Oligoflexus sp.: one gene and its partners. The protein of the gene in region 3 binds, or shares a complex with, the protein of the main gene of each other region. Links are inferred from orthologs where the notes say so. Each region holds a gene or a part of one and is shown on either strand. Other genes may lie near its edges.

What was found.
Region 1: rplU (region 3) and rplI share a complex: the UniProt entries of both Bacillus subtilis proteins name them as parts of the 50S ribosomal subunit. The link is inferred for Oligoflexus sp. from one-to-one orthologs.
Region 2: rplU (region 3) and rpmE share a complex: the UniProt entries of both Bacillus subtilis proteins name them as parts of the 50S ribosomal subunit. The link is inferred for Oligoflexus sp. from one-to-one orthologs.

What each region holds. Positions count from the first base shown.
Region 1 is NZ_DASTAT010000071.1:78,261-84,012, forward strand. Bases 2,580-5,515 are described here. They hold rplI (50S ribosomal protein L9), read right to left. Parts: upstream 4,303-5,515; coding sequence 3,856-4,302; downstream 2,580-3,855. Other genes in these bases: dnaB (replicative DNA helicase), read right to left, coding at 2,580-3,790; rpsF (30S ribosomal protein S6), read right to left, coding at 4,306-4,674; pth (aminoacyl-tRNA hydrolase), read right to left, coding at 4,741-5,277; VFO10_RS16075 (hypothetical protein), read right to left, coding at 5,293-5,515. Outside these bases: lon (endopeptidase La), read right to left, coding at 1-397; VFO10_RS16040 (hypothetical protein), read right to left, coding at 522-917; VFO10_RS16045 (nucleotide exchange factor GrpE), read right to left, coding at 942-1,601; VFO10_RS16050 (helix-turn-helix domain-containing protein), read left to right, coding at 1,960-2,337; more of dnaB, read right to left, coding at 2,444-2,579; more of VFO10_RS16075, read right to left, coding at 5,516-5,574; VFO10_RS16080 (ribose-phosphate pyrophosphokinase), read right to left, coding at 5,748-5,752. UniProt on the Bacillus subtilis protein: Binds to the 23S rRNA.
Region 2 is NZ_DASTAT010000112.1:15,604-21,084, reverse strand. The notes cover bases 2,580-5,244. They hold rpmE (50S ribosomal protein L31), read right to left. Parts: upstream 4,180-5,244; coding sequence 3,979-4,179; downstream 2,580-3,978. Other genes in these bases: rho (transcription termination factor Rho), read right to left, coding at 4,255-5,244; prfA (peptide chain release factor 1), read right to left, coding at 2,784-3,869; prmC (peptide chain release factor N(5)-glutamine methyltransferase), read right to left, coding at 2,580-2,787. In the rest of the region: VFO10_RS24720 (AI-2E family transporter), read right to left, coding at 794-1,885; more of prmC, read right to left, coding at 1,915-2,579; more of rho, read right to left, coding at 5,245-5,481. UniProt on the Bacillus subtilis protein: Binds the 23S rRNA. While neither of the L31 paralogs is essential, this protein seems to function as the main L31 protein.
Region 3 is NZ_DASTAT010000140.1:17,119-19,915, reverse strand. It holds rplU (50S ribosomal protein L21), read right to left. Parts: upstream 1,657-2,797; coding sequence 1,345-1,656; downstream 1-1,344. Other genes in the region: VFO10_RS29095 (flagellar hook-length control protein FliK), read left to right, coding at 2,011-2,797; rpmA (50S ribosomal protein L27), read right to left, coding at 1,068-1,319; obgE (GTPase ObgE), read right to left, coding at 1-889. UniProt on the Bacillus subtilis protein: This protein binds to 23S rRNA in the presence of protein L20.

The DNA of each region.
Region 1 (5,752 bases), on a different replicon or contig from region 3:
GGGGTTCCTGGACGTTCTGCACGATCACTTTCGGATAAGGATCGGTCTGAACGAGCTCGGTCACCATCGCCTTATGAAGACCCTGCACCAGAACCTTCATACGACCGTCCGGAAGTTTCCGGGTCCGCATGATGGAACAGACGGTGCCGATATCATAGACATCGAATGGCGGTTCCAGGTGGGCTTCCAGTCCTTCGCCTTCATGTCCCATGACTTTGAAAGCGGAAAGGAAGATCTTCCTCTGTTTGGCTAAGGCACTTTCCACTGCATTGACGCACAGGTCCTCATTAATGAAGACCGGGACAATCATGTTGGGAAATACCACGATATCCTTCAGAGGCAGCAGTGGCATCTCACTGTTGACAACTGCAAGCTTACCTTGATTCGTCTCCGACATGCCTTCACTCCCGCTAGATGAGGACTTTTTTCTCTGACCCTGTATTTTTGTTCGGCTTGCGCCGTGAAAACATGAGTTCTGCGGTTTTTTCCGGCGTTTTGTGGCTTTGGTTCGACCGACAGGTCTACTCTTTTATCTTAATGATAATCCACAAGTCGCCTGCCTGATCACCTTCCACATCGCCAAGACCTTTTAATTTGATGGCCTTCGCGCAGTCAGTATCAGGTCCTAAAACCACTTCACGTTCGATCTTTTCGCGTTTTTCCTGGTGGCCTTGCGCGGAGTGTGTGCGGATGGTGCGCGAGAGTTTGACCACGGTGCGAAATGTTGCGGAAAGTTGGGTCCGCGTGACAAAGATCGGGATCTCAAGGTCCAGCTTCTTGTGCTTCGTGCACCAGTTTTCGAAGCTCATCTCTTCGTAGTGGACAGCGGAACAAAATTCCTGGAGCGCCTGCTCGTCAGTATTCCGTTCGGGAGTTGCAGGAGGACCGGAAGGCTTCTTGTCTCGCTTGCGCGTCAAAGCTCGGGTCCTCCCTGCCCCTTGTCAGTCTGGTTTAGGAACCAGGACACTGACCATCGATGGACGAATCAGTCGTCCGTTCAGCGTATAACCACGTTGGTATTCGTCTTTGACGGTTTCCTCGTCAACATCACCTTCGATTCTTTGAATCGCCTGATGAAAGTTCGGGTCAAACGGCTTGGCGACAGCATCCACAGCTTTCAGGCCGTTAGCCTCGAGCACATGCGTCAGCTGCTTATGGACCATACGGATGCCTTCGACAATCGCATTGCCTGCTTCCTGAGCACCACCCGTGGTCGCAGTGCCAGCCGCGGACGTAGAGCCAGACGCGGAGGTAGAGCCAGACGCGGAGGTAGAGCCAGCCGCCGTCACAGCATCACCCGCCGTCACAGCTTTCTGAAAGCTGTCGAGGACTGGCAAAAGATCCATCAGAAGTTTCTCAGATGCGAATTTCAGAAGGTCCTGCCGGTCGCGCTCGTGGCGGCGACGCATATTGTCCATTTCTGCCAGAGTCCGCAGATAACGGTCCTTGTGCTCCTGAACCTCATCTTCGAGGTGACGGATCTTTTCGTCCTGCAATTCCGCTCCCTCATCAGAACCGTTTGCAGTGGCGCCTGCTTGAGCAGCGCCTTCGTCCTGATCTTTGATGTGGTTGGATTCGTTTTTATTATTTTCAGTTTGCATATCAACGTTCATATAAGGCTTATTGACTCCCTGCTTGCATTGACACGACATGAATTTTTACAACGCAAGCACCTTTACTGCAAGACCTTGTAGTCTTCTGAGGATTTTCAGGCCCTTGCAGGCCCTTTGTTGGCGGGGGCAGGTATGTTCTGACGCCTTAATTCCATTCTACGAGGAGGGCCTGGTGTTGAAAAGTAGGCAAGGGTTGCCGAGCCCTTGTCCTTTGGGATATTCAGCGATGGGCGTTGACAGGGTCGGATCGCATGCGTTAAATCTTTCTCACCCAAAATCGCAGTGTTTCTCGGCTCATGACCGAGATCTTTGCGGATCGCATCAGCATTCGAATTCTGAGTTGCCCATGGAAAATCCTATTGACCAGCTGCCCCCGGATCCTGAACCTACGCCATCCGCGTCCGATCGAAGCCTTCCTTCGGAGACGACGAAACGCTTATCTGCGTTGTCTCGCCGAGGAATACACATCGATGATGCAGATCTCATCACCAGACTTGATCAATATTCGATCGAGGATGTTGTTGAACTGAAAATCTCTCGATTCTTCGATCAAATTGGAACGTTCTACCCAGATGATGTCTATGATTTGATCATGTCCAAAGTGGAAAAGCCCCTGCTTGTCCAGATTCTCCGCCGCGTGGGTGGAAATCAGGTGCAAGCTGCCAAGATTCTGGGCATCAATCGCAACACACTGCGAAAGAAGATCAAGCAATACGGTCTTTGAGATGATCAAAAGCCTTCCATCCTCTGGAAGGCTCTTCTCTTTCCCTCAGCCTTCGTTGGCCTTCGTCAACCCTCGTAGTCCGTCATCGAACCTTCAGCAGCAGCCGTCAACCCTCATAGTCCGTCATCGAACCTTCCTGGAACAAATTCTGGAACGACACGTAATTCGGCTGATAGGCGAGCTTGATCGTTTTCGTTGCACCGTGGCGGTTTTTGGCGATCAAAATTTCAGCAATGCCGGTGAGTTCGGAGGCTGGGTTATAGTACTCGTCCCGGTAAATGAACATGATCATATCCGCATCCTGCTCCATCGAACCCGATTCACGAAGATCGGAGAGCTTCGGCCTTTTATCCGGACGCTGGTCGGGACCGCGGTTCAGCTGGGCGAGAGCGACCACGGGGACTTTCAATTCCTTGGCAAGGTTCTTGAGCCCCATGGAGATTTCGGAAATCTCACGTTCCCGCGAGTCGGGACGGTCGGCGCCCATCGTCATCAGCTGCAGGTAGTCGATCACAATCATGTCGAGACCATTTTCCTTGTGGTATCGACGGCAGCGTGAACGAAGTTCCATCAGACTGATGCCTGGAGTTTCATCAATGCCCATGTGGGTCTTGTGCTCATAAATGCGGCGGGCGCCTTCCATGAGGCGATCCTGCTCTTCATCGCTCAGATCACCTTTACGAAGACGCGACGAGTCCACGCGTGCCACTGCGGAAAGCACACGAGCCATCAGCTGCTCTTTACTCATCTCAAGAGTGAAGATAGCCACTTTTTTGCCCGACAAGGCCGCGTTCGTTGCAAGATTCAACACGAAGGCCGTTTTTCCCATTGCTGGGCGCGCGGCGAGGATCACGAGGTCACTCGGCTGCATTCCGCCGGTGAGCGTGTCCAGATCGTTGAATCCGGTCGTTACACCGGTCACAACACCTTCGAGCTCCAGTTTCCTTTGGATCTCGTCAATCGTCGATTCCAGGACGATATCGGCGGGAACGATGCCCTTGCGGTCATATTCCGATGAAATCTGCAGGAACTGCTTTTCGACGCTTTCAATGAAAGCTTCGATGTTGCCTTCGTAATTCTCGGCGCGCTCCACCACTTCCTGACAGACTTTGATCACGCCACGACGATAGTACATGTTGCGCACGATGCGCGCATAATGCTCAAGGTTTTGCGCAACAGGGCAATTTTCGGTCAGATCAATGAGATACGCAGGCCCCAAATCCCGAACCTGGTTATGACGCAGTTTTTCCGCAACGGTCACAATATCTGCGGACTCACCTGCTGCGGATAGCTGCAAGATGGCTTCGTAGATTTTCTGGTGCGAATCGATGAAAAAATGCTTCGCCTCGAGCATACCCTCGATAAGGGTCAAGCTATCGGCATCGCTCAAAATCGCGCCGAGTACAGCTTTTTCTGCATCGATGGAATGAGGCAGAGATTGTCCTGACGCCATTGGGGAGTCTCAGTGAGGTCTGAATTCCATAGGTCTCGCGAGGGACCTATGGAATTATCAAGGGATTATTGCGGAGCAACAACCCAAACTTTGAATTTCGCGACCACTTCAGGATGCACGCGAACTTCTGCGGAGTAAACACCGACTTTTTTAATTTCTTCGGTCAGCTTGATATCTTTTTTGCTGACTTTTACGCCTTCAGCCGCCAGCAGCTCTTCCAGCTCAGCAGTGGTGACAGAACCGAAAATTTTCTCATCTTCACCAACTTGTTTGGTGACAGTGACGGAAATTTTTTCGATCAAGCCGGCTTGCTTTTTCGCTTCACCGAGGATCAACGCTTTCTTCTTTTCCAGAAGACGTATCTGGTGGTTCAGCGAAGCCTGGTTGCCTTCGTTAGCGACCACAGCCAATCCACGAGGAATCAGGAAGTTACGGGCATAGCCGTTCTTCACTTTAACGAGATCACCGATACGGCCGAGGTTTTCGACGTTTTGGCTCAGAATGAGTCTCATGGATTACTTCTCCTCAGGCTGTCTTTGGGCAGCCGCAGCAGCCTTGGCGAGTTCGACTTTACGAGCGGCGATGTCCACTTCGTCGTCGATCTTAACGACCATAAAGCGCAGAACGTTTTCGTCGATGCGCAGAAGGCGTTCGCACTCAGCTATGTTTTCAGGAGTACTGGCGGCATCATAAAACACATAATGGCCGCGGAAATGTTTACGGATGGGATAAGCCAAACGCTTGGCGCCCCAATCGTTGCGCTGGATCAGCTCGCCGCCGCCGCGCTTCAGGATTTCTTCATAACCCGCGAAAACTTTTTGTTTTTCAGCGTCTGGAAGATCAGCCTTGGCAACCAAGGTAAATTCATACTCGCGTAGTGACACACTACCTCCCTTATGGTTTGAGCAGCCAATCATTATGATCAGCAAGAGAGCTCTAAAACTATGTCATCAACCAGGATTCCGGATCAGACCCTGCAGACGAATCAATGTTTCGTCCACCATCTGCGTCTCGACCTGAATGAGTTCATCCAATGTGAAATTGCCGAGCACCCAATTCGAAACATCACCGACGCCGACAGGTCGGCCCACGCCGAGCTTCACACGGGCGAAGTTTTCCGCACCGCTTTCCGCCATGATGCTACGAATTCCATTATGTCCGCCATGACCTCCGCCGGTTCGGGCTTTCACCTTGCCGAAAGGAACGTCGATGTCATCGTGCATCACGATCACATCCTCGATGGCGATCTTATAAAAGCGCATAGCCTGGGTTACTGAACGGCCGCTGAGATTCATGAACGTCTGCGGCTTGAGCAGCAGACTGTCCGTTCCGCAGACCGGCGCGCGCGCAAAATCGGCATCAAACTTTCGCCCCTGCCAGCTTCCACCAGCACGGGACAGAATTTGATCAAGGATCAAAAACCCAGCATTGTGCCGGGTCTTCTGGTACTTGTCGCCTGGATTGCCCAGCCCTACGATGAGCTTCAATCGGAGCCCTCGGACTTAGGCGTACATCAGGTCCACATGCAATGGGATGCGCTTGACAGGGTCGATCTGAAGTTCGACGACTTTCACAACGCGGGTCTGGCCATTGAATGTTAATTCAAATTGCTTACCGTTTTTGTACGCTTTGCCAAGCCATTTTGGGTCAAACTCAAGCATGATGCTTTGACCTTTGTCCAGCAACACGCCAGGGATGCGACCGCTTTTGCGCAGTTTGCGGATATGGCTTTTACCTTTGACTTCGCGAGGGGAAGCCTCAATTTTTACGAGTTCTTCAGACATTTCATATCTCCTAAAAGCAAGCACATCCGCGCCCATTTTCGGGTCGAGCTGCATCATTTTGGCTGCAAAAAGCTGCGCAGACCAAGCTTGAGCATAGGGTTATATAGGGAACGCCCGAGACTGGCAAGTCCCTTGTCAACCCGTGAATGCGTGAAACCCGGTCGCCGCCCCTGTTAAA
Region 2 (5,481 bases), on a different replicon or contig from region 3:
GAGAATATGTTACTCGACACACGCGGAAACAGTTCCATTATCATAAACCCAGGATTTTCCCAAGGCTGGACTTCAGGTTGAACCGGAAAGGACGCCCCTTTGATCCCATCACATACCGAAAGCCCGAGCGGCAAGCTCATAATGGCAGCCAATGCTCTTGGAAACCCAAACGATATTCCCCTGCGCAGTTTGGAAGCTTTGCGGACAGCCGACCTCATCGTCTTCGAAGAGGACAAGGTTGCCCGACAAACACTCAAGGCCGCTTCCATCCATCGTGACTACCTTCGTTTGACAGAGCATCTCGAACTCGACACCATTGATGCCGTCAAAAAAGCTCTGAAATCCGGTCAGACCGTGGTGTTCATGAGCGACCAAGGCACTCCCACTTTGGCTGATCCGGGCAATAAGCTGCTCGAAGTCGCCTACGCGGCCGGCGCCCATGTCTCACCCATACCCGGTCCCAGTTCTGTGACAGCCGCCCTTTCGATCTGTCCATTTCTCAATGGACCCTTTCTCTATCTAGGCTTCCCGCCACGTGAGCCCGAGGAACGCGATGCCTGGCTTTCGCATTACAGTCAGGTGGAATTCCCTTTGGTCATCCTGGATACACCTTACCGCCGTCCGGCGCTGATAGCCAGCTGTATGAAAGTATTAGGAAACGATCGGCGCTCGCTGCTCGTCTTTGATATCAGCGGCCCCGAAGAGGCCGTGCATCTTGACAAGCTGGAAAACCTGGCCAGCATCGAAAAGGACAAGACGAATTTTGTGTTGGTGATCGCGCCGAGTTCCGCGGCTAAGAGGGCGGCAGGCGATAAAATGGTGAGTTTTGTAAGTAAGGCAGACAAATCTGCAAAGCCACCACAGAGGCCGCCACAATCGGGACCGCGAGGAGGACACCCAAAAGGCCGAACCAGTGACCAAAAGAGAAAACCGAAGCGATAACGATAATCGGATGCAGTCCCGCGCGATCACCGATGATGCGCGGGGTGATGATCATGCCGTCGAGTGATTGCACCACGGCAATGACGATCAGAACGCCGATGAAAACCGCAATGCCGCTGCCCTGCGTCATGATCACAATGGAACTCAGAATCAGGCCGACGAAGACATCGAAGTAGGGAACCACGCGGCAGATTCCGGCGATCGCACCGATGGCGATGCCCGAGGGCAGATCGATCAGACTGAAGCCAGCCATATAAAAGATGCTCAGAACAAACGCGACCAGGAACTGACCCTTCACCACCGCGCGCAGCACGGTATCAATCCGGGCCACGAACACCCGCATCAGAGGATGCAGATCCTTCGGCGTCCAGTTTTTCACAAGGCTCCTGATATCATCCTTGTCGGCCAGCATCATATAGGTGAAGAGCGGAATCATAGCCAGGTTGAAGGCCCATTCCAAAACCTTGGGCGTGCGGGAGAAGACGCCCTGCATGGTATCCGACGCGCCCATCACGTGCTGCAGAAGGTTCATCTTGCGAAAGCCGGCCTCGATGGTTTCATCCGGGACGATCTTCGAATGCCGGGCCCAGTCGATCAAAGGTTTGGCCAGGCGTTCGGCATAGGCCATCGCATCCGGCACCATCTGCACGATATTCAGCAGCTCCTGATAGATGTAAGGAATGCCGAGCACCGCACCGAGCGTACAGATCGTCACCACAAGGAAAATCAAAATCCCGACCAGCGTCTTGCGCGTGACGGGGAGGATCTCGCAAAGATAATTGATACCGGGAGCCGCGATGTAGGAGATGATCGCGCTCGTCACGAGTCCGATCATGATGGAGCGGTAAAGATAGGCCAAAAGCATAAGGACTGTGCCGGCACCGAGGCACAGGAACAGAAAACGTCGAAACAGGGGCCAGGAGTACTGCTGCTGATCGACCATCGCTCTTTACAGCCTTCCTAAACGGGAGCTTATGTGAGAGGAGCTGTTCCAGTAATCACGCGATCCAGTCCTGCCAGATCCTGATGAACGGCAATGTCCTGCCAGCCTGATTCCTCTAATAACAAGCATACATCAGAAGCCTGTCCGGAGCCGATTTCAAGGAAAATTTTGCCGCCTTTGCGAAGACTCTGGGCAGCCTTCCGCGCGAAGGTCCGATAAAAAATCAGTCCGCTTTCCTCGGCAAAAAGTGCCAGGCTCGGCTCAAAGCGAACCACGGACACCGGCAGCTCGGAACGTTCAGACGCCGCGATATACGGGGGATTGGAGGCTATGAAATCAAAGCCGTGAAGGCAGGCCGACCAGCTTGCATCCTTCAGAGCATCACGCTGCTCCAAGGTCACCGGCGCAGAAAGTTTTTCGGCGTTCTTTGCCGCGACGCTCAAAGCCTCGTGACTGACGTCCCAGGCTTCCAGGTTCCACTGCGGCCGCGCTTTTTTCAGACTGATCGCAATGCAGCCGGTCCCGGTTCCCACATCAAGGCCTGTGAGCTGGCTGTCGTCCGGGAAACTTTTCAGAAGGATTTCAACCAGGTGCTCGGTTTCCGGGCGCGGAATCAGGGTCGCCGGGCCGACGGAAAATTCATGGCCATAAAATTCCTTCCTGCCCAGGATATAGGCCACCGGCTCACCCAGGGAACGCCGCCGGATGCGATCGCGAAAGGCGCTGCGTTCCTCGTTATTCAAAGGCTTATGATGATCCAGATAAAGATCAAGTCGGCGACAGGCCAGGACATCACTGAGCAAAAGTTCGGCATCCAGCCGGGCGCTCGGTGAACCCTTTTCCTTGAGAAAGGGAATCGACCAGTCGATCACATCCTTGATGGTCCAGATCTGTTGGCTCATGATACGCCTTGCACCTTATCGAGTTCATTTTTAAGAAGTTCGGTCTGATGATAGGCTGCCAGAGCATCGACGATCTCCGCAAGGTCTCCTTCCATCACCTCACTCAATTTATAAAGAGTCAGGTTGATGCGATGGTCGGTCACGCGACTTTGCGGGAAGTTATAGGTTCGAATCCGTTCACTGCGGTCGCCGGAACCGACCTGGCTTTTCCGGTCGGCGCTGATGGCGTCGGCCTGCTCCTTCTGGGCTTTTTCCAGAAGGCGGGAGCGAAGAACCTTCATGGCTTTTTCACGGTTTTTGATCTGGGAACGCTCGTCCTGGCATTCCACGACAAGGCCCGAGGGCTTATGCAGAATGCGCACGGCCGAGTCGGTGGTGTTCACGTGCTGACCGCCCGCACCTGAGGAACGGCAAAGAGTGATTTCCAGATCCTTCGAGTCGATCGGCACATCATCCACTTCATCCGCTTCAGGCAGGATCGCCACGGTGCAGGCACTGGTATGAATACGGCCCTGGGCTTCGGTCGCCGGGACCCTTTGCACGCGGTGCACGCCGGATTCAAATTTCAGGCGGCGGTAAACCTTGTCACCCTTGATCAGGATGATGGCTTCCTTATAACCCCCGGTGGCCGATTCGGTCACCGACATGAGTTCGGTCTTCCAGCCGCATTTATCGGCAAAACGCGTATACATTCGCAGAAGATCAGCGGCGAACAGCGAGGCCTCCTCGCCACCCGTTCCGGCCCGGACTTCCACGATCACGTTGCGATCGTCGTTGGGGTCCTTCGGCAGCGTCAGGATCTGAAGCTCTTTTTCCACTTCCACCAAACGCAGTTCCAGGGTTTCGAGTTCTTCCTTGGCCATGGCGCGCAGTTCGGCATCCGGCTCTTCATTGAGCATCAGCTTCGCGGCATCACGATCGCTCTTGAGCTTTTTATATTCGCGGTAGGCGGCGATGATTTCCGCGTAACCGGCCCTTTCGCGGGAAAGTTTGGTGATCTCAGCCCCACTCAGTCCATCGCGGGACATCAGGCTGTCGATTTCCACAAAGCGGAATTCAATGGATTCAAGTTTATCGTACATTGGGGACTGAGCCTCCTGCTTGCCGTCGGTTCAAAAAGCGAAGCCCAAACCCTCTCCGACCAGATAGGGCCTTGGAGAGACTTTGGGCTGCCAAAACGCGGCGCAGAGATTAGCTGCGAGCGTATTTCTTCTTGAACTTCTCGATACGACCGGCGGTATCCATCAGCTTCTGCTTGCCGGTGAAGAAGGGGTGGCAGCTGCTGCAGATCTCGACGTGGATTTCTTTTTTCACCGAGCGGGTTTCGAATTTGTTACCGCAGGCGCAGATAACATTGGAAACCTGATAGTTCGGGTGAATTTCCTTTTTCATACTCAATTCCTTCCGCGCATCAAACCAGCCCTAGATGCTTCGCCAATCGAGCATCCCATGGGCTGGTGCTTTTGATTAACCGTTCATGGATTCCAGGAAGTCCTGGTTGGTGTTGGTCTTCTCCATCTTATTCAGAAGGAATTCCATAGCATCCACCGTGTTCAGAGGCTGCAGCAGTTTCCGCAGAATCCACATGCGGTTGAGCACGTCTTTAGGCAAGAGCAGCTCTTCCTTACGAGTCCCGGACTTGTTGATGTCCATCGCAGGGAACACGCGTTTTTCCGCCAGTTTGCGGTCCAAAACGAGTTCCATGTTACCCGTACCTTTGAATTCTTCGAAGATCACCTCGTCCATACGCGAGCCGGTATCCACAAGGGCCGTCGCGATAATGGTCAAGGAACCGCCGTCCTCAATATTCCTGGCTGCGCCAAAAAATCTTTTTGGTTTGTGCAGCGCGTTGGAATCTACACCACCTGAAAGAATCTTTCCAGAGGGAGGTACAACAGAGTTATAGGCTCGGGCCAGACGGGTAATCGAATCGAGCAGGATAACTACGTCATGTTTGTGTTCAACCAGACGTTTCGCCTTCTCGATCACCATCTCAGCCACTTGGACGTGGCGCTGGGCAGGCTCATCAAAGGTCGAGGAAATAACCTCACCCTTCACCGAGCGTTCCATGTCCGTCACTTCTTCGGGGCGTTCGTCGATGAGGAGGACGATCAGGATGGCTTCCGGATGGTTCTTCTCGATCGAGTGAGCAATATTCTGCAGAAGAACGGTTTTACCGGTCCGCGGAGGGGCCACGATCAGAGCACGCTGGCCTTTACCGATCGGACACATGATGTCGATGATACGGGTCGAATAGTTCGAGCCGCCCACTTCCATCTTGAATTTCTGCATGGGATAAAGCGGGGTCAGGTTGTCGAACAGGATCTTATCGAAACCTGGATCCGGAGCCGCGCCGTTCACCGCTTCCACTTTCAAGAGAGCAAAGTAGCGCTCGCTGTCTTTCGGCGGACGAATCTGACCCGAAACCGTATCACCGGTTCTCAGGTTGAAACGACGAATCTGCGAAGGCGATACATAAATATCATCAGGACCTGGCAGGTAGTTGTAATCCGGTGCGCGGAGGAAGCCAAAGCCGTCAGGCAGAGTTTCCAGGACGCCCTCACCGTAAATCACACCGCCGCGTTCCGACTGAGCCTGCAGCAAAGCGAAGATCAGATCCTGCTTGCGCATGCTGCTCGAGCCTTCGACGCCCAGTTCACGTGCGAGTTTGTTCAGATCGGAAATCCTGCGCTC
Region 3 (2,797 bases):
AGTCCTCGGGCGCGATATCGCTCTTCGTCAGAGCGATCAGATGCTTTTTATTGGCAAGGCTTTCACTGAAAGAGCGCAGCTCATTTTCCAGCGTTTCATAGGCATCAAGAGGAGGCATTTCATCCAGGGCGAAAGGATCGATCACATAGACAACGACCTTCGTGCGCTCCAGATGCCGCAGAAATTCATGACCCAGGCCCTTGCCTTCGCTTGCGCCTTCGATCAAACCGGGAATATCCGCGGCCACAAAACTCGCGTTGCCCCATTCATCCATTTCGGGAACGGCCACAACACCAAGCTGGGGAATCAAAGTCGTAAAGGGATAATCCGCGATCTTGGGACGAGCCGCACTGATGCTGCTCAGAAGCGTGGATTTTCCCGCGTTGGGAAAGCCGGCAAAACCCACATCCGCAATCAGCTTCAATTCCAGGCGCAATTCCATCTCGACGCCTTCACCACCATTGGTGCTTTCGTGCGGAGCCTGGTGCGTTGCGGAAAGAAAGCGAATGTTGCCAAGACCACGCTTGCCGCCCGGTGCGAGACAAATTCTTTGTCCGTCTTCGAGTACTTCTGCGACGAGCTTGCCTGTCTCGGCATTGTAAGCCTGCGTTCCGACCGGAACGGGAATCTCAAGATCCTCACCGTTACGACCCGTGCAGTTATTGGTGCCGCCTTTGGCTCCATTTTCCGCTGCGTAACGCCGCCGATAGTAGAGTCCACTCAGACTGTTCAGCTGAGCTTTGCCCACGAGATAAACGCTGCCGCCGAAGCCGCCATCACCACCATCGGGTCCAAGTTTGGGCGCATTTTTGGCCGACTTAAAGCTGACCATACCCGGTCCGCCATCGCCAGAACGCACGGTTATTTCTGTTTCATCAACGAATGCCACAACTTGGCCCTCCGCATAGGGGGATACTTTTCAGGCTTGATTCCAATTGCAGGCGTGAAGGTGGGGAAGAATCAACAATCATCCTGCTCTGGCTCGTGCTTATACCGCTGAAGCCGAGAGAGGTCAAATTCGAACGTGTCAGAAGGTGAGAAATAACACGTTCGAATTTCGCTTAATCTCAGACTGGAACGACGCTGACTCTTTTGCGTTTCGAAGAGGTGTTGAATTCAACTTTGCCATCAACGAGAGCAAACAGAGTGTAGTCCTTGCCAGTTCCCACGTTGTTACCAGCGTGGAACGTACTGCCAACCTGACGGACGATAATGCTACCGGCCGTGATGGTTTCGCCGCCGTATACTTTTACGCCGCGATATTGGGGATTGGAGTCGCGGCCGTTCTTTGTACTACCGCCAGCTTTCTTGTGAGCCATGACGTTTACTCCTTGTTAGGGTCGCTTAGGATTTGATGCCGCTGATTTCAAGAACCGTAACCGGTTGCTTGTGACCGCGGGTGCGCTTGTAGTCTTTACGGCGTTTGAATTTACCGATCAGAACCTTCTTATTGAAAGTCTGGGTTTTCACCACAGCTTCAATGCTCGCACCGCTAACGAAAGGAGCGCCAAGCTTGGTCTTGTCTCCACCTACCAGCAAAATGTTAGAAAAGCTGACTTTGTCGCCTTCTTTTTTGCCTTCCAGAAAATCGACGGTAATTTGATCGCCTTGGCTAACACGGTACTGATGGCCGCCAGCTTGGAAAACGGCAAACATGAATATCTCCTTCCGATTCATCCGGGTTTGAACCACCCGAAAAGGTCTATCTATCGAGCTTAAACCTATTCAAAGAATAGGGATCCTAGCGAACTGAGGCTAGAGAGCGTCACATAATCTTAAATCAGCCCCTCGCTGTCAATAACAATTCACCTGAAATCCGCATGTGCGAAGCCCGCGGCGCATCCGCCACCAGGCAAATAGCGCCGTCTAAAAGGCTATAACTGCCGAGTCAGGAGAATCTCTTCGCTCTAACCCATGAATTTAAGTGAGTCGTATTTATGGCATGGTATGTGCTGATGAGTCATGGAAAGCCAAAACGGTGTATCGGCATGCGAGAAGGAAACTTGAGTCGTGACAAATATCAATAACAATAGTTTCACGAAAAGTTCGCGCGGATCGGATACCTGGACTGACAATTTGACAGTCAATGAATCCACGAACCCTCGCGCCGCACCTTCTGCGGACCCTGGACGCTCTTCACAGAAAAGCCAATTCGCGGAGCACCTCACTGCTCAGGCGCCCAAGACTGGCGCCGTGGCGCGTCCTGCCCAGCAGCCTCCCGTGAGGCCGCAAAGCCCGCGTCCGGCCGCTCCCCTCAAGGCTCAGCCCGTCCAGCAGGAGCAGGCTACGCCAAGACAGCCCGCCCCAACCCCGCGTCGCATGCAAAAATCGGAACCGACTGAGGCTCCATGGAATCGGTCCGCACCCGACACGACAAAAACCTTGGAAGCCGCCGTTCGCACGCCCGGCCCACGCCCGGAAAATGCTAAAGAGACCATAGCAGCAAAACCCAGTCTCAACATGGGTCAGACGCCTGTCCGTGCGCCAGCCGCCGAGGCCTCGGCACCGCTTGTGACGGCCACAGCTTCCATCATAACAAATACTGTGAGCGAGGTCCCGACCGAGGCTATGCCTGAGGCTTTGGAAGACTGGCAGCTGCGTCTTCAAGAGATGCTGGCCACAGGCAATCCTGAACTTTTCATGCAGCAAAATCCCGCTCTCGCGCTTCTCGCGGGACGCCTTGAATTCGTGGAACCCGCGCAAATCCCTGGCCTTGTCGCGCAAAGTCCACTCCTGCAATCCATCCTGAGTCAAACGCAAACGGCCGATGTTTTGCAGGTGGCCATGCCTCTTGAAC